Desulfosediminicola ganghwensis: one gene and its partners. The protein of the gene in region 3 interacts with the protein of the main gene of each other region in a pairwise test. Links are inferred from orthologs where the notes say so. Each region holds a gene or a part of one and is shown on either strand. Other genes may lie near its edges.

Region 1 (5,410 bases), 370 kb from region 3 along the record:
CGCCTACGGCAAGCAGCCCGCTATCCTCTGCGAGGTCAGGGTGGGGAAATACAATATTATCTGTTAGTTGAAATACTGGCATGAATGAAGTTAACCGTAGTTTTCCAGGATGTCAATAATATGCGATGCAGAGCAATCGGCAGAGGGAAAATGCATCTGTATCGTAAAATACTCATTAAAATATTAAACACAGAGCCTGTTACGTACCAACAAGAGACCTGCCGGAAAAGCTCATCTTTTAAATAAAGTTGTACCAGGCGATTATGGATATTGAAGGCAGCGAACTGCCGGATCGATTTCAGAGCGGTTGAAGCGAAGTGCCGACAATGGTAGGATTGGTGCGCGATTGGTCATATAATGGCAGGATTAGGTGAATGGTTGTACCTGTTCCAAGTGAAAGGACAACAGGAATTGAACGTTACAGCGAGATTGGAATTGCTGCAAAATGTCTGGTTTATGATTAAGGGCGGCAGTTCCAGATGGATATAGAGAAATGAAGATAGACGACAAAATGACAGAGGCCACCCCTAAGGAATTTTCACCTTTTTCTGAGGAGTTTATTCCGCAAAATTTTCATCCCGAGATAGGGCGTCTGAATCTATTGAAGAATATCAGGCAGGACCTGGCGGAAGGCGTGCCAATGGTGGTGGTAACCGGAGAGGCGGGAAGCGGCAAATCGGTAATAGGTAAGATGGTTGCCAACGAATCAGTTGATGGCTGCCGGCTGATATATTTTAGTAAGACTGTGCTGTCATTTGAAAATGTTGTAAAGGTCGTTGCCCGGATTGTCGGGGTCGAGGTGACAGATCTTACAAGAAAAGGCGTCGCGGCGGCGGTGGGGGAGATCGCCGAATCAGCAGCAAGTTTACCTGAGCGTTTGACGTTGGTTTTCGATGGCGCAGAACGAATATATCTGGCTACACTCGAGCGCATTCGTAAAATGCTGGACATGGTTAACGCTAACAATTTCCGTATGCAGATCCTCTTTATAGGCCGGCCTGGCCTGTTGGAGAACTTGGAACAGTTGCATATTTGTAATCTGAATGAGGTTGTTGAAAAACGTTATGGTCTGCAACCGCTGAGTGAGTCTGAGACCGCCCTGTATATTGAAATGTGTACAGGGCGTCTGGCTCAAGTCGATGCCGGTTCGTTTACTACGGAAGCTGTTGCGCGAATTAATCAGGTCTCGAGGGGAAATTTCAGGAAGATCAATAGCTGCGCAGACGAAGTGCTGAAACGAGGAAACTCAGGGGCTTCCTTTTGTGTCATGTTGGAAAATGCAGAAAGCGGCGAGGGTGGAACCGGAGCAGGGATTAAAGGGGCAGTACTACCTGGGCCTGGCGGTTATTCAAACAAGAAGATGTTGATGGCAGGTGGAGCCATTGTGGCCACTCTTGCTGTTGTTTTTGTGTTGGTGACAGGCAATAAAAAAGAGAGCTACGAACCAATTGAAGCTGTTGCCGGGCAGCGGCCTATTATTGAAGAACCTGAAACAATATTAGAGCAGGCATCAGCCGAAATCGGTCTCACAGAAAGAAAACAGCCTGAACAAGGTACACCGGCAGGGCATGATGTTATTGTTGATAATAGTGCCGGTTTAGAAAATGAACCCACCACAATAAATGAAATAGAGATTGATGAGTTGGTTGCTCTCAAATCAGAATTGCCGGAAGGCGCCGCCGAAGCGAGTACATTGAAACAGGAAGCGTCAGGAGTTGCAGACCTGTCCGAAGACTCCAGCCAGATAGTTAAACCAGATCTGTCCAAGGCATATGCTGAGGAAGCCGATAAGGAAGAAAATTCGGTGATCATTGGTGATGACGATTTCGTCAAGGAAGTAGTCAGCATAGTACCACAGCCCACAGTTGGGAAAAAAATTATTGAAGAGCGGGTAACGCGCAAGCCGGTGACTCTGAAAAAAGGTTCCGCTAAAAGGATTGTGGCAGAAGAAACCGAATCATCTGAATCACAGGGCGGGGCAGAAGAGATCGTGGCTGAGATCGACGGCACTGTTCAAACCGAAGCAGAGAGTGTCGTTGAAGGTCTCTCGAATGAGGATATAGACCTGATATTTGAAAAGTCTCTGGACGATTCCACCGAAAACATTGAGTTTCAGCCCGGTGCGCCTGTAACTGAGATGACTGAAGTAAAACCGGCCAGTACAGAACATTTGAGGGCGGGACAGGATACAGTCGGAACCGTGAGCGCAGAGCCAAAAAAAGTAATAAAACCAGCTGAAGCTACCGTCTCAAGTATCAATATACAGGGTTCGAATATCAAGAAAGTCCCTGAAATGGAGAGTGCTGTTATTGAGTCTTCGGTAACAAAAGTTGATTTGGTAACAGATCCGGGCTTGGAGAATGAATACTTCCGCCGCCTGGCCGCAGGTGAGAACTGGTTGCATGGTGAAAGTGACAGCAAATATACCATGCAGCTCATGGTGCTCTCAGCCGAAAATGCGCAGGAAAATATTGAGCAGATGCTTGACGCCGAAGAATATAGACAGGAAGCCGACAACTTTTTCATCCTGGAAGACAGACAAAATTCCGGGCAGGTGTATGTGTTCTACGGGGAGTACGAAACGATGGAGGCTGCGCGGATGGCACGAGACGCAATCTCTGATGCACTGCGGGAACATAGCCCCTATGTGCTTTCGGTTCCGGTGGCTGTTCAAAAGCTTCTTTAAGCTCTGTGCTCCATAACCGGATTAAAAGGGTCATGTGAGGAACACTTCATTTTTCTTATTTCAGATGAGGGAGCTTATTCAATCCCCTGCGATGATTATCACTGCACCAATGTTTTTTGGGTCTGCATGTATACTTTGTCATGAGGGAATGTGCAGCAAGGGTGCTTACTATCGGGCAGGGCATACCATAAGTAGTTAAAATTAAACTATGGGTGTGTATTTGATTGTGCATCGATGATGCTGTTGTTCGTGTGGAGCCAGTGTGGCAAATGTGTGCTGAGTCGGACGACGGGATGATGGAAAGTGAAGTGTGACGCAAAAAGAAAAGGTTACACAAAATTAATTGTGTAACCTTTTTATATCTGTGGTGGAGCTAGGCGGGATCGAACCGCCGACCTCTTGAATGCCATTCAAGCGCTCTCCCAGCTGAGCTATAGCCCCACATTTTGCTCTCTGCAATTTGTGACCGATTATATACCTGGCTTTGAAATCGCTGTCAACGAAATTTCTTCTATTATTGTAGCCGACACCTAATTTGTTGCCAAACCCTATGGTGGTTTGTTATGGTTTGGAGTTTTGTAAGTGATCTCTTAGAGACCTTGAATTTACGCGATTGAGGGGGGTAAAACACCAAGTCGATATCCCGCTGAATTGATCATCTAATTTCCCCACTGAAGGTGGTTTTTTTACTCCAAGGAAGGCTGTATGTATTCACCATTTAACTTTCTTTTTGGTTGGCTCTCTAACGATCTTGCAATAGATCTAGGCACAGCCAATTGTGTGTTGTACGTCAAAGGTAAAGGGATCGTGTTGCGTGAGCCCTCCGTTGTTGCGGTCCGCCAGGATGGCAGGATGAGCAAAGTGCTTGCAGTTGGGCAGGAGGCGAAAATGATGCTCGGCAAGACACCGGGCAACATCAAAGCAATCAGGCCGATCAAGGATGGCGTAATCGCCGATTTTGAAGTGACTGAGGCTATGCTACGTTATTTCATCAACAAAGTTCATAACAGGCGTACCCTTGTTCATCCGCGTATTATGATCTCGGTTCCATCCGGAATTACCCAGGTGGAAAAGCGTGCGGTAAAAGAATCTGCAGAGTCGGCCGGTGCCCGCGAAGTATATCTCATCGAAGAGCCAATGGCAGCCGCGATCGGTGCAGATTTGCCTATTACTGAGCCGACAGCGAACATGATCATCGATATCGGTGGTGGCACCACAGAGGTTGCAGTGATTTCCCTTGCCGGAATTGTTTATGCCAAATCAGTTCGTGTTGCTGGCGATAAGATGGATGAGGCTATTCTGCAGTACATCAAGCGCAAACATAACCTGGCGATTGGTGAGAGAACTTCAGAGTCGATTAAGACCACTATCGGTAATGTTATGCCGGAAGAGCCATACGAGACCATGGAAATCAAGGGACGCGACCTGGTTTCAGGTGTTCCGAAAACTCTCACTATTTCAGCCGACGAGATTCAGTCTGCAATTGCCGAGCAGGTAGACGTGATTGTTGAGGCCGTAAGGGTGGCACTTGAGGTGACTCCACCAGAACTTGCTGCTGATATCGTCGATCAGGGAATTGTGCTGACCGGTGGTGGAGCACTGTTGAAGAATCTTGATAAGTGCTTGAAAGAGGCTACAGGAATGCCGATTATCGTAGCAGATGATCCGCTTTCTTCAGTGGTACTTGGCTCGGGCAAGGCTCTGGACAATCTGGATATTCTGCGAGAAGTCACCATCTATTAACCGGCTTGCACAGGCCGTTTTTTCGCCTGGCAGGTTGTGTTGGAATGTATCGGTTCAACCTGGCGGTTGGACGCCAAGGTGGTATCGGTTTCTAGCCGATGAATGTTAAGTGGAGATCCGTGAGAAATCGAGCGAAAGCGAGAAATGGACAATCTGGCCTGCTTTCAGTGCGAATCCTGCTATTGTTCGGGACTCTGCTGGTGGTGGGCCTTCTTTTGCTTGCCTCAATGCTGGGCGGGCGCTTTGGGGCGTTGCACAGGGTAACGCTTGACCTGATAGCTCCATTGCAATCAGCGGTCACGCACTCATTATCCGGGGTCGCGGCGATAAAAGACGATTATATAGCCCTGATCGAAGTCAGAGAAGACAATAAACGGCTGAAGGCGTTGGTCGATAAGTACATGCTGGAGTTGAGCGAACGTCGGGAAGGGTATCAGAAGTACAAACACTACGAGGAGTTGCTTGAGTTCAAACAGCAAGAGGGGTTTGGCCGTATAACCGCACGAGTTGTGGGTAAAGATCCGTCACTCTGGTTCCAGACTATAATTATTGACCGTGGCTCGGAAGATGATGTGGTTGAGGGTATGGTGGTGGTCAATCCGCGCGGGGTGGTAGGCCAGATTATTCATGCTTCTGAAAATTATTCCAAGGTCTTGCTGGCAAATGCGCCCAGTAGTGCAATTGATGCAATGCTTCAGAAAAACAGAGTGCGCGGCATCTTAAAAGGTGCCGGAGAGCATGGCTACGTACTGCAGTATGTTCTGAAAAATGATGATGTCGCAAAAGGTGATTATATTGTAACTGCCGGTATCGGTGGTATATTCCCGGCTGGTATTCCGCTGGGGCGTGTCTCCAATGTTCGCATCATGGAGCGTGGCATGTTTCAGGAAATAGAGGTTGAGCCGAGCGTGGATTTTCAAAAACTTGAAGTAGTTTTTGTTGACCTCACTGACCGTAAAAAAATCTTGCGTGAAATGTATA
Region 2 (5,448 bases), 1.2 Mb from region 3 along the record:
CACTATCCGTTCTGCCATGGCAGGACCGATCCCGGGCAGTGTCGACAGAAGCGAGTAGTCAGCGCTATTGATAGGTACAGGTTCAAAGAAAAACGGTGTCAGATGAGAAGCTCTATCTCTATCATCATCAACGGATTCATCATGTTGCTCATTTACAAGTGTCAACTCACCATTTACCTGACGAAGCATTACCTTCTCCGTTACGACAGTGCTGCACCCCAGTTCAGAGTAAAATTGACCTAAAGCTTGGGTTATCAGGTATATGGCAGCTAATACGAGCAGAATCAGCTGATTAGCATCTAGATTACGAAATTCTCTCATTAGATCTGACGTTAATCTCACAATTAGAAGATTGAACCGCATGGATATCTAATCTATCGCATCAGAAGTCACCAGGAGTCTGTTGGATTAAACCCTTTTTGACTAACTCATCGTTATCGAATGAAAAATAATGCTCGCAATGTCAAAAATATGGCTCTGCTTATTTTTCCTTCGATGCCTCGATTTGAGTGAAAATCGCAATAGTCCGACAGTCTCCTAGAATGTATCTTGAAAAGGGATTATTGCAATATTCATTTGCCGCTGTCAGAATTCGATTAGCCAAAAGGAACGTTTTTTCCTTGTGTTGCCTGAAATCTGGCTGTATAAACCTTGCTTCCAGTCAAAAAATGTTACCGAACATCCCTTGATGGGTACAAGGTGCTTTCGGTAAATGCTAAAACCCATGTAAATCAAATCGGATAAGTAAAGTGATGGATTCAGCAAACACATTTAACATAGTACTCGTTCAACCTGAAATTCCACCAAATACCGGCTCTATAGCCAGGCTGTGCGGAGCAACAAAAACCATTCTTCACCTTATTCATCCACTGGGTTTCTCCACTGATGATAAACATTTAAAGCGTGCAGGGCTCGATTATTGGCAATATGTAGACATTGTTTACTGGGATAGCCTTGATGACTTTTTAGAACAGCAGGATGAAAAAAGGCTCTACTTTTTCACCACAAAAACTGACAAGCCTTTTACAGACGCACAATACAAACCCGGTGATTTCCTTATTTTTGGCAGAGAAACAAAAGGGTTGCCTGAAGAGATAAGAACATTGTATTCTGACCGTTGCTATACGTTACCCATGCAAAGTCCTGATATCAGGAGTCTGAATCTAGCAATGACCGCGGGTATCGTCCTCTACGAAGCACTACGACAGAACAATTACACGATTTAAGTTAACAGTTTTCAGTAAGGAAATTGTGTTGTTATCCAAGGAGAATCCTAAAATGCCAGAGAGAGTCTTTAATTTCAGTCCAGGGCCCGCCACCCTTCCCTACGAAGTTCTGCAGCAGGCAAGCAAAGATATTGTCAATTTCAAGGATTCAGGTATCGGACTCATCGAAATCAGCCATCGCTCAAAAGAGTTCATGGCAGTTATCGAAGATGCCGAATCGCTTTTGCGCGAGCTTATGGCGATTCCCGATAACTACAAAGTACTCTTTCTTCAGGGCGGAGCTTCAAGCCAATTTTTTATGGTGCCGATGAATCTTATGGTTGGGAAAAAGGCAACTTATCTCAATACCGGCACCTGGTCAAAAAAGGCCATTAAAGAGGCAAAGCTTTTCGGTGATGTCGATGTGGCATTTTCCAGTGAAGAGGATAGTTTCAATCGCGTGCCAAAGCAGCAGGAATACAGTGTCGCAGATGATTCAGAATTTCTCTATTTTGTCTCGAACAACACCATCTACGGCACCCAGTTTCATGAGATGCCGGAAACTGAAAAGATGCTTGTTTGTGATATGTCTTCCGACATTCTTGCCCGAAAGATAGATGTTTCCAAATTCGGTCTTATATTTGCGGGTGCCCAGAAAAATCTTGGGCCGGCTGGTGTTACCTTGGTGATTATCAGGGAAGATCTTCTTGGTAAAGCACCTGAGAGTACGCCTACCATGCTGAACTATAAGACCCATGCGGATAAAGGGTCTATGTTCAATACCCCCCCTACTTTTCCCATTTACATAGTGGCTGAAGTATTGAAATGGCTGAAGGCTAAGGGTGGTGTCACGGAGATGGAGAAAATCAATCGGGAAAAGGCAGCTCTCATCTATACTGCTATTGATGCCACTGACTATTATCGTGGTCATTCAGATGCTGATTCACGATCAATCATGAATATTTCTTTCAACCTTCCCACGGCTGAACTTGAAGCAAAATTTATCGCCGAAGCAGCCGAAATCGGACTTAACGGACTCAAGGGCCACCGCTCCATAGGTGGATGTCGTGCTTCCATATATAATGCATTCCCAAGGGAAGGCGTTGTCAAACTGGTTGAGTTTATGAAAGAGTTTGAGGCAAAAAATCCCGCATAACAGATGTGCTTAACATGGGGTGTTGCTGTAATGTTTTCGGGCTGGGATACAACACGTTATCCCGGCCCTTTTAGGTCTATAGATTTCTAAAGACTACAACTGAATCACACCAAAAGCAGTGATAAATTCGCCGCTGCGCTGAACTAAGCTGGTTGATTTTCATTTCTTCAAATATCTTATTTAAAGAGGACTATGCATTACGTAGGACAAATCATCCGTCCACCGAGCGAAGCTCATTCGATCATCCTTCAGGTGACTGTGGGCTGCTCACATAACAAGTGCACTTTTTGCGGTGCTTACAAAGATAAGCGCTTTGAAATCAAAGAAGATCCGATTGTGCAAAGTGATTTAGATTTTGCGGCGCAATATTGCCGGAATCAGAACAAGGTCTTTCTTGCAGATGGTGACGCACTTGTTATCCCCTTTAAGAGATTAAAAAAAATATTTTCAGATATTCGGATAAAACTCCCATGGGTAAACCGTATATCTCTTTATGCCAGCGCCAGGTCAATACGAAGCAAAAGTGTCGAACAGCTCGTTGAACTGAAAAAGCTAGGACTTGATCGGGTCTATCTTGGTCTGGAGAGCGGTAATGACAAGGTGCTCGCTTTAGTAAAAAAAGGCGAAACGGCTGAGTCCATGATTGCAGCGTCCGAAAAAATCAGAGAGGCCGGGCTGTTTCTTTCCGCAATGGTTATTTTAGGTTTAGCCGGGCGTGAATTGTCCAGCAAGCATGCGATAGAGACTGCAAAAGTCTTGAATAAGATGCAACCCAAAAGAATTGCTGCTCTGACTCTTATGCTGCTCGACAATACAGAGCTTGCCAGACTCTATCGCGATGGCCGGTTTGAGCTACTCGAGCCATTTGAAATGTTAAAAGAATTGAGATTGTTGATAGACAATCTCGATACGGCCAGTCAGTTTTTTGCCAATCATGCCTCCAATTATCTGCCGATCATGGGACGGGTGCCCAGAGACAGGGAGAAAATGTTGGAAATGATTGATGATGGATTACAGGATACACACCAGCTTGTACCTGAAGGTTTTAGAAGGTTATGACAGAAAAAAAGACAGATTTACGTAATTTTGACCAGGAACAGCTGATTCAGTTTGTGGAGAGCCTGGGACAACCGGCATTTCGAGGTAAACAGATCATGGCATGGCTCTATCGGCCAGGGATAAATGATTTTGCCGAAATGACCGATCTTGCCAAATCTTTTCGAAAAGTATTGGCAGAACACGCATACTTATCGAGTTTTACGAATCCGATTATTGAGAAATCATCGGACGGTTGTGTGAAGTTCGGTTTTATTCTCGATGACGGACACATTATAGAATCGGTGCTCATTCCAGAGCCAGATCGAAATACGCTCTGCATTTCGTCCCAGGTTGGTTGTGCTATGCACTGCTCTTTCTGCCTTACCGGAACAATGGGTTTCAAACGTAATCTCACCGCAAGTGAGATCGTAAACCAGGTCTGTGCAGTACGGGATTATCTGTTGGCACAGCCGGAGGAAGATCTCATCGGCCCCGACAGGGTGACAAACCTGGTATATATGGGCATGGGAGAGCCACTCAATAATCTGAAGAATGTTATCACTTCGCTCTCTATTCTTACGGAACCGAAAGGCCTCGACCTGACTGCTCGCAAGATCACAGTTTCCACCTGCGGAATTGTGCCGAAAATGAGAGAGCTTGGCTTAAACTCAAAGGCCAATCTGGCAATTTCCCTCCACGCGGTGGACGATAACACCCGTGATGCACTTATGCCTGTCAACGAACGATATTCACTCGACGAGTTGTTGCAGGCCTGTAGGGATTTCCCCATGCCGAAGCGTAGACGAATCATGTTCGAGTATATTCTGCTTGCAGGTATTAACGATTCTGATAAGGATGCCAGAATACTGGCTAAAAAACTTCGAGGTATCCCCTGCAAAATCAATCTGTTGCCGTACAATGAATGTGCTGAACTTCCCTATAAGAGTCCACCTCGTGACAGGATGCTGGCATTTCAGAAAATCTTGCTGGACGCTCACTATTCAGTCTTTATAAGAAATAGCAGAGGATCAGATATTTCAGCAGCCTGCGGGCAGTTGGCTGGCAAAGATCAAGCAAGCTAAGGAGGGGCCGATATGGCGTCTGGAGATATGGTTTCGATGCAATTTATGCAAAAAAGCAGTATCTCAAGAAACGGATTGAAAGCTGAGAGATCGCCGATGCTCAAAGCCGCCCCACCCTTTAAAACCTATCCCGATGCTCAACGCTTTAATCTGCCGGAAAAAAGCAGCGGCTTCACACCTCAAGAACCCGATCTGAACAAATTGCTTAAAAAGAGGAGATCTGGTCGGGTTTATTCAAAAGCACCAATAGCTTTTGATTCTCTCGCCCACATTGTCTGGGCAGGACAAGGAGTAACAGCTGCAGCCGGAGACAGGCTTTTTCGTACGGCACCATCAGCCGGAGCTCTCTACCCCATCGAAACCTATCTCTCTGTTCAGAATGTCGACACTCTCTCTCCCGGCCTGTATCATCTCGATGTAACCAACTTGGCCCTCGAATACCTTCAGGAGGGGCATCTGGGGAGCCAGATCACCAGGGCGTGCCTCGATCAAACATTTCTCTCCCAGGCTGCTGTTATATTTATCTGGACAGCAGTTTTTATGAGAACTTTACCCAGATATGGCGATCGCGGTCTCCGGTTCATTTTCATGGAATCAGCTCATATCTGTCAGAATATTCTGCTTGCAGCTGAAGCGAATGATGCCTGGGGGTGTCCGGTTGCAGCTTTTTTTGATGCCGAGATGAATGATATTCTAAAAATTGACGGGGTACATGAGGCAACTATCTACGTGGCTGCTATCGGAAAGCGATAACAATTGGATTGGTTGCAAAAAAACTGCCGATAAGCGAAATTGATTATGACGGATACTGTCACCTACAAGAACCTCTGAGCACTGCCGAAAGGACGTATGATATGCCTGATCTAAAACAACGTATATTGGAAATCATTGCTGAGCCGCATCTTGCCAGTTTTGCGACACTGACATTAGAAATGAAACCCTGGGTAAGATATGTAATTGCTGTTGG
Region 3 (6,641 bases):
GGCCTGGACCAGGCCAGGGTGGTCAACAACATCGGCAAGCATCCCTGGGTGAGTCAGGTCAGTATAAAACGAAACTGGCCGACTGATATCGCCATTTCGGTCAAAGAGTACACACCGGTTGCCTTGATGAATGTGGTCACCAGCGGCAAACCACAGCTCTATTATGTCGACCGGTACGGATTGCCGTTTTTGCGGGTTTCAGCTGAGGATGATGTTGATTTTCCCGTTATCACCGGCCTGGATCGCGTAAACGATGAGCAGGAGAAGAAAGCGATTTTCAGTGATGTTTATGATTTCATCCGGGTAGTGAGCCAGAATAATCCGAATCTTCCGGCCCAGTCGGTATCGGAGATACATATAAATGAGAGAGGCGAGCTGGTTGTTTATCTGGTCGATTACAAGTTCCCTATCTTTTTTGGCAGGGGTGAAATTAGACAAAAGTATTCTCGTTTGTTGAGAGTGCTTGATTCGTTGTACAGAGGACGGGGAAAAGGAGTTTTACTCTCAGGTGTGGAGTATATCCGAATGGACTATTACAACGGTAAAGTGTTGGTTGCACAGAGTGAGTCGAGTTGACGAAATGAGAGAAAACAAAGAACTTGAGTCGGTCGTACACGAACCGGTAGACGAAATCGAGCCGGTAGATGAACAACTTGAACCGGTTGAGAGGGAGTTTGGTGATATCATTGTCGGTCTTGATATCGGTACCACCAAAATCTGTTGTATTGTCGGTGAGGTCTTTCCGGGCAGGGTTGACGTAATCGGCACCGGCACAGTACCGTCAAACGGTCTCAGGAAAGGTGTAGTCGTCAATATCGAGTCAACCGTGAACTCCATAAAGGAGGCGGTGCGCCTGGCGGAAGAGTCGGCTGGATGCAATCTTCGTTCGAGTTATGTCTATGTCGGCATCGCAGGCAATCACATTAAAGGTTTTAATAGTCCGGGTATTGTGGCGGTAAATAATAGGGAGATCAAAAAGTCGGATATTGACGATGTGATCAATGCCGCCAGGACTGTGAAAATTTCCGAGAACCAGCGCGTTATTCATGTAATGCCACAGGAGTACATGGTTGATGATCATACCGGCATTCAGAACCCTCTGGGGATGACCGGTGTAAGGCTGGTAACAAATGTACATATCGTCACCGCGGATATCGGAGCAGTACACAATCTGGTGACCTGCTGCAACAAGGCAAATCTTGAAGTTGCCGAGCTGGTACTGGAGTCTATAGCTTCAGCCCATGCGGTCCTCAGCCCTGATGAGATGGAACTAGGGGTAGCGCTGGTTGATATTGGTGGCGGCACTACAGATGTAGCGGTTTTTTGTGAAGGTACCATCCGTCATACCTGTGAGATTGGTCTCGGTGGACACAACCTTACCAACGATCTCTCTGTGGGGCTCAGGACTCCCCTGCAGGAGGCGGAGCGCTTGAAGGAAGATTATGGTGGGGCTATCTCATCAATTATCAAGCCGAATCTCGTGGTGGACGTACCAACTGTCGGAGACAGACAGCCCCGAAAGGTTACCCAGAAGGTGCTGGTTGACATTCTCGAGGCCAGGACCATTGAAATTCTTGAAATGATTGATCGGGAGCTTGTTGCCAGTGGCCAGAAAAATAAGATAAATGGCGGTATCGTCATCACTGGCGGAACCGCGCTGCTGGCAAATATTATCGATTTAGCAGAACAAATTTTTGATTTGCCTGTCCGTATAGGATATCCGTCAGGTGTTTGTGGTAAATTGGACGAGATTCACTCGCCACGTTGTACTACCGCGACCGGCCTGGTGCTATTTGGCAGGAACAAAAATAGCGAAATTCAGAACAGGGAACCATCGGCTCTGGACAAGCTGAAAGGCTGGGTCAAAAAAATCATGTGACTGTAATTTTTTGTTTATTGGAACGGGTGTAAGTGCTATATTATGCACTATTTGAATGTTATGGTTGTCGCATTACCCAAGCGATAATCTAATTGAGTAGCAGGGGGAACCGTATGCCGTTCAGAATGGCAGAAGTAGAAGGTGTAGCAGTCGTAAAAGTAATCGGTGTCGGCGGTGGTGGCGGCAATGCGATCAACACCATGGTTACCAATCGACTGCAGGGTGTGGATTTTATCGCAGCCAATACCGACAAGCAGGCCCTTATGCAATCAAAGGCTGATGTCTGCTTGCAGCTTGGCCCAAGTGTTACCAAAGGGCTGGGAGCCGGCGCCACGCCGGAGACCGGAGAGCAGGCTGCCTTGGAATCCCTTGAGGATATTAAGGAATCGCTGAAGGGTGCCGACATGGTTTTTGTCACGGCAGGATTGGGTGGTGGTACCGGTACCGGTGCAGCCCCGGTTGTGGCAAAAGTCTCAAAAGAGCTTGGTGCGCTTACTGTTGCAGTGGTGACCAAACCATTCAACTTCGAAGGCAAGTTCCGCTCGAAGAATGCCGACCTGGGTTGGGATGAACTGCAGAAGTATGTCGACACCATTATAACCGTGCCCAATGACCGTTTGTTGTCGTTGATGCAGAAAAACAGCAAACTTTCGGATATGTTGAGCATGGCCGATGATGTGCTGCTGCAGGCGGTGAAAGGTATAACCGACCTGATCAATGTGCCGGGGCTTATCAACGCCGACTTTGCCGATCTCAGAACCGTAATGAAAGAAGTTGGTCCGGCGGTTATGGGGTCAGGCGCTGCGGTTGGAGAGCATCGTGCGGTTGAAGCGGCACGCAAAGCTATCGACAATCAGCTGTTGGAAGATTTTGGTATCGATGGTGCCCGTGGCCTGCTTATCAATATCTCCGCTTCCGAAGAGACCTTTTCCATGTCTGAATTTATGGAGGCTTCACAACTTATCCAGGAACGTGTGGATGAAGATGCCAAGGTTGTAATCGGTGCACTTTATGATGACTCTTTAGATGATGAACTCCACGTTACTGTAATTGCCACCGGTGTGGGTGATATTACCGGCAAGAAAGAAGCTATCGCCAAGGTAAATGAACTGCACGTAAAGAGAGCTGACAGGGAGCATATATCAGCCGGAGAAATGGATACGGTCAATTCATCAGCTAAACCTGCAGCACCAAATAGACATAATCCAAGAGTGACGAGGTTGCCGGGTTCAAATTTCGAGACCTCTGACCCCTTTGGGGTGCATAAATCCAGTGATGCTGAAGCCAAGCGGGATATTCCTTCCTGGCAGAACGAGGATCAGCTGGAGACACCGGCGTACTTACGCAAAAAAGCCAATTAGTTTTGAGGGCATACGTATCAGGAAGCAGTATAAGAAAGCACAGGGGTATTCGAATAAACGAGATGCCAGGCTGACCCTGGAAAAAGGCAGTTACCTGAAAAAATGGACAGGGCGATTGCCTGTTGCCCTGTTGTATCCAAACACTTACGAAGTGGGTATGTCCAGTCTTGGTTATCAGCTGGTCTATGCCCTGCTCGCTGAAGATGATCAATTGGTCTGCGAGAGATTTTTCCTTCCTGAAAATGGAGAACCGCTGCGTTCCATGGAATCACAGCGGCCCCTGAACCATTTTCCACTCATCTTTATTTCCATCAGCTTCGAGCACGATTATCTGAATCTTGTGAAGATGTTGCGAGCGGCCTCAATAGAACCGTTTGCCGGCAACAGAAGCGAGAGTATTTCCAGCGAGCAGCCACTGGTTATCTGTGGTGGCGTCGCCACCTTCATGAACCCTGAACCATTGGCACCATTTGTAGACCTGATGATTCTGGGTGAGGCAGAACCTGTTCTGCCTGGGTTGGTTCAGGAAATCGCTGATTCCTATGAGGGAAAAACGCGCAGTGAATTGCTGAGGTCTTTAGCCACCACTCGTTCCAGTTGTTATGTGCCGGGCCTGTATACACCAGTTTATGATGAAGACGGGCTACTCTCCAGCTATCAGGCAGAGGCAGGGATTCCTCAGCATGTGACCAAATCCGTGGTGGAGAAATCCCCTGTTGCCGGGCATTCCCAGCTTATAACGCCGGAAGCTGAGTTCTCAGAGATGCATCTTACCGAGCTGGGTCGCGGCTGCTCCCGTGGTTGTCGTTTTTGTGCAGCCGGTTTTATTTATCGTCCACCGAGGCTGTGGGATGGCGATGCTGTGGTGGAAGGGCTTCGGGCACGCTACAGTGATGTTGATCGTGTCGGTCTGCTTGGTATGGAGATGGCGAACAGTGAATCTTTAGAGATGATCAGTGATTATCTGCGAGAGAGCGGTTGTGCCCTTTCATTTTCCTCTCTCAGGGCTGACAGACTCAACCAGCCTCTCATCGACCTGCTCTCGGCAAGCAAATTGAAAAGCGTGGCCATCGCCCCGGATGGTTGCTCAGAACGTCTGCGACGGGTTATTAATAAGGGACTTGATGAGCAGGATCTGCTCGATGCCGCAGAACGGTTGGTTGACGCCGGCATATTCAAACTGAAGCTTTACTTGATGATCGGGCTTCCCACAGAGAGTGACGAGGATCTGCAGGAAGCTATTGATCTGGTCAAAAAGATCAAGGATCGAATTGATCCCATTGGCAAAGCACGCGGCAGGCTCACCGAAATAGGCATCTCGGTAAACTGTTTTGCGCCGAAGCCCTGGACTCCCTTTCAATATCATCCCTTTGGCATGAGTGACCCACTACCGAAAGGTGAGTTGGGTGATAGTAAAAAAGTGGTCATGGAGTTGAAGCGCAGGCAGAAATTGCTGCGCAGGGAACTGTCGAAAATTGCCAACGTACACCTGCAGTTTGACAAGCCGGAGAGTGTATTGTTTCAGGCGGTACTGGCCAGGGCGGATCGTCGTATCGCTACGGTTTTAAATGATATGGCGGAACGTGGTCTAAACTGGAAACAGGCCATGAAAAAGAACGCGCTCACCCCCGAGCAGTTTGCCATATGCGGTTTTGATGAAAGCAGCTGGTTCGGCTGGTATGTCATTGATCATGGTATAAAGCACGATTATCTCTGGTGCGAATATCAGCGGGCCTTTGATGAAAAAACGACCAGTGCCTGTGACACCTCAATCTGCCGCCGTTGCGGTGTTTGCAATGAATAAAGAGGCAACGAGGGTTGCTGAGGAGATAAAGGCCCGCCAGAAGAAAAAGACTCTGGATGCGGGCTTGCAGCCGTTTACCCTGGTCAAATATTTCACTTTTTCCAGTTTGTTCTTCATTCTCATCTTTACGCTCTTCCTTTCCTGGGCAATTTCCAACAATGCTCGCAAAGTCATGCTCAAACAGAGTGAAGAGTATTCCATGGTGTTGGCTGAAAACCTCAATCAGCAGGTGTTTCGACGATTTGTTCTGCCGACCGTTGTTCGTTATGGAAATATTGCCCTGAGCCATCCTGAGCAGTTCGCCAATCTCGACGCCATTGTTCGAGGTGTTATTCAGGGGATGAAGATCGAGTCGGTGACTATTTACGATTCCTCAATAAATATCATTTCATATTCGACTATTCCGGAAATGGTGGGGCGAAAAAATCTTGGTGGGCCTGAGTATGAATTCGCTCTCCAGGGCATAGCCAACTCCAGGCTGCACTATGAAGGTAGTGTGTTGAACTTACTACCGGTCAATCAACCTCCAAGTTGTGAATTATCGAGCTACATACCCTTCAGGCAGGTCAGGGAAACAGGAGAGGGGACTGAGGCGATAATGGGCGTAATTGAAATCGCCAAAGACCTCAGCAATGAGTACACCAATATTATCAGGCTTCAGGGCAGCATTATTGCGGTATCCAGTGCGGTAATGATGGTTTTGTTTCTGGTCCTTCGAATGATTGTTGCCAGAGCAGGCAGGATAATTGAATCCAGGGCTCTCGAGCGGTTGCGCCTTGAGGAGAAATTGAATCAGGCTGAGCGACTCGCCCACCTTGGTACCATGGTGGCCACGGTTTCCCACGAGATTAAAAGTCCGCTTGGCATAGTGCGCAGTACCGCTGAGATACTTGAGAAGCGTATTTTAAAGGTCGCCCCGGGGAATGAACATCTGGCCAGGATTATTGTCGATGAAACCAGTCGCTTGAACGATATTGTTATAGAGTTTCTCGATTTTGCGAGACCTCAGGCGCCAAAGCTGGCAATGGGCGATGTTAATGTCCTGATGGAAAAAGTGCTCAATTTTGCTTCACCCATGATCAAGGAACAGAATGTCGAGCTTGAAATCGATCTGGCGACCGACCTGCCACTGATCCCCATAGATGACGCCCAGCTGTATAGAGCGCTCCTTAACATCCTGATAAATGGTCTGCAGGCTATGGAACAGGGTGGTAAGCTGAAGGTCGCAACATTGGTAAATTCATCAGAGAATCTGGTCATTGCCATAGAGGACAGCGGGCCGGGCATGGACAGCGACAAACTTGACAAGATTTTCACCCCGTTTTTTACTGATAAGCACAAGGGTACCGGTCTCGGTCTGGCTATTACCAAAAATATAGTAGAAAGTCATAACGGTGCCATCCACGTCGAGAGTACTCTAAATGAAGGCACAACCTTCTCGATCGAGCTTCCTGTCAAATGAGAACAACTTGAATAATTCATCTTTCGCCTCAACCTCCCCGACGTGCCTGGTAGTTGAATCTCTTGAGTTTCTGGAAAACGGACCATACAGTTTCTCGCTGCCGACAGGCCAATGCGTCGGTATCAGCGGACAGTC

What was found. Proteins that work in one complex are often made in the same cells at the same time.
Region 1: the proteins of ftsZ (region 3) and FCL45_RS22145 interact in binary tests that used the Escherichia coli proteins (3 or more experiments, as listed by UniProt). The link is inferred for Desulfosediminicola ganghwensis from one-to-one orthologs.
Region 2: the proteins of ftsZ (region 3) and rlmN interact in binary tests that used the Escherichia coli proteins (3 or more experiments, as listed by UniProt). The link is inferred for Desulfosediminicola ganghwensis from one-to-one orthologs.

Annotation. Positions count from the first base shown.
Region 1 is NZ_CP050699.1:5,122,161-5,127,570, reverse strand. Bases 2,463-5,410 are described here. They hold FCL45_RS22145 (rod shape-determining protein), read left to right. Parts: upstream 2,463-3,391; coding sequence 3,392-4,429; downstream 4,430-5,410. Other genes in these bases: mreC (rod shape-determining protein MreC), read left to right, coding at 4,549-5,410; FCL45_RS22155 (AAA family ATPase), read left to right, coding at 2,463-2,686. In the rest of the region: aat (leucyl/phenylalanyl-tRNA--protein transferase), read right to left, coding at 1-82; more of FCL45_RS22155, read left to right, coding at 494-2,462. UniProt on the Escherichia coli protein: Forms membrane-associated dynamic filaments that are essential for cell shape determination. Acts by regulating cell wall synthesis and cell elongation, and thus cell shape.
Region 2 is NZ_CP050699.1:3,504,541-3,509,988, forward strand. Bases 2,463-5,448 are described here. They hold rlmN (dual-specificity RNA methyltransferase RlmN), read left to right. Parts: upstream 2,463-3,416; coding sequence 3,417-4,481; downstream 4,482-5,448. Other genes in these bases: FCL45_RS14925 (radical SAM protein), read left to right, coding at 2,554-3,420; FCL45_RS14935 (SagB/ThcOx family dehydrogenase), read left to right, coding at 4,494-5,234; FCL45_RS14940 (pyridoxamine 5'-phosphate oxidase family protein), read left to right, coding at 5,336-5,448. In the rest of the region: FCL45_RS14910 (helix-hairpin-helix domain-containing protein), read right to left, coding at 1-189; tRNA (uridine(34)/cytosine(34)/5-carboxymethylaminomethyluridine(34)-2'-O)-methyltransferase TrmL, read left to right, coding at 753-1,226; serC (3-phosphoserine/phosphohydroxythreonine transaminase), read left to right, coding at 1,279-2,361.
Region 3 is NZ_CP050699.1:4,754,318-4,760,958, reverse strand. The notes cover bases 1,284-4,116. They hold ftsZ (cell division protein FtsZ), read left to right. Parts: upstream 1,284-1,992; coding sequence 1,993-3,240; downstream 3,241-4,116. Other genes in these bases: FCL45_RS20440 (radical SAM protein), read left to right, coding at 3,398-4,116; ftsA (cell division protein FtsA), read left to right, coding at 1,284-1,879. Outside these bases: FCL45_RS20455 (cell division protein FtsQ/DivIB), read left to right, coding at 1-576; more of ftsA, read left to right, coding at 581-1,283; more of FCL45_RS20440, read left to right, coding at 4,117-5,044; FCL45_RS20435 (two-component system sensor histidine kinase NtrB), read left to right, coding at 4,980-6,506; FCL45_RS20430 (ABC transporter ATP-binding protein), read left to right, coding at 6,514-6,641. UniProt on the Escherichia coli protein: Essential cell division protein that forms a contractile ring structure (Z ring) at the future cell division site. The regulation of the ring assembly controls the timing and the location of cell division.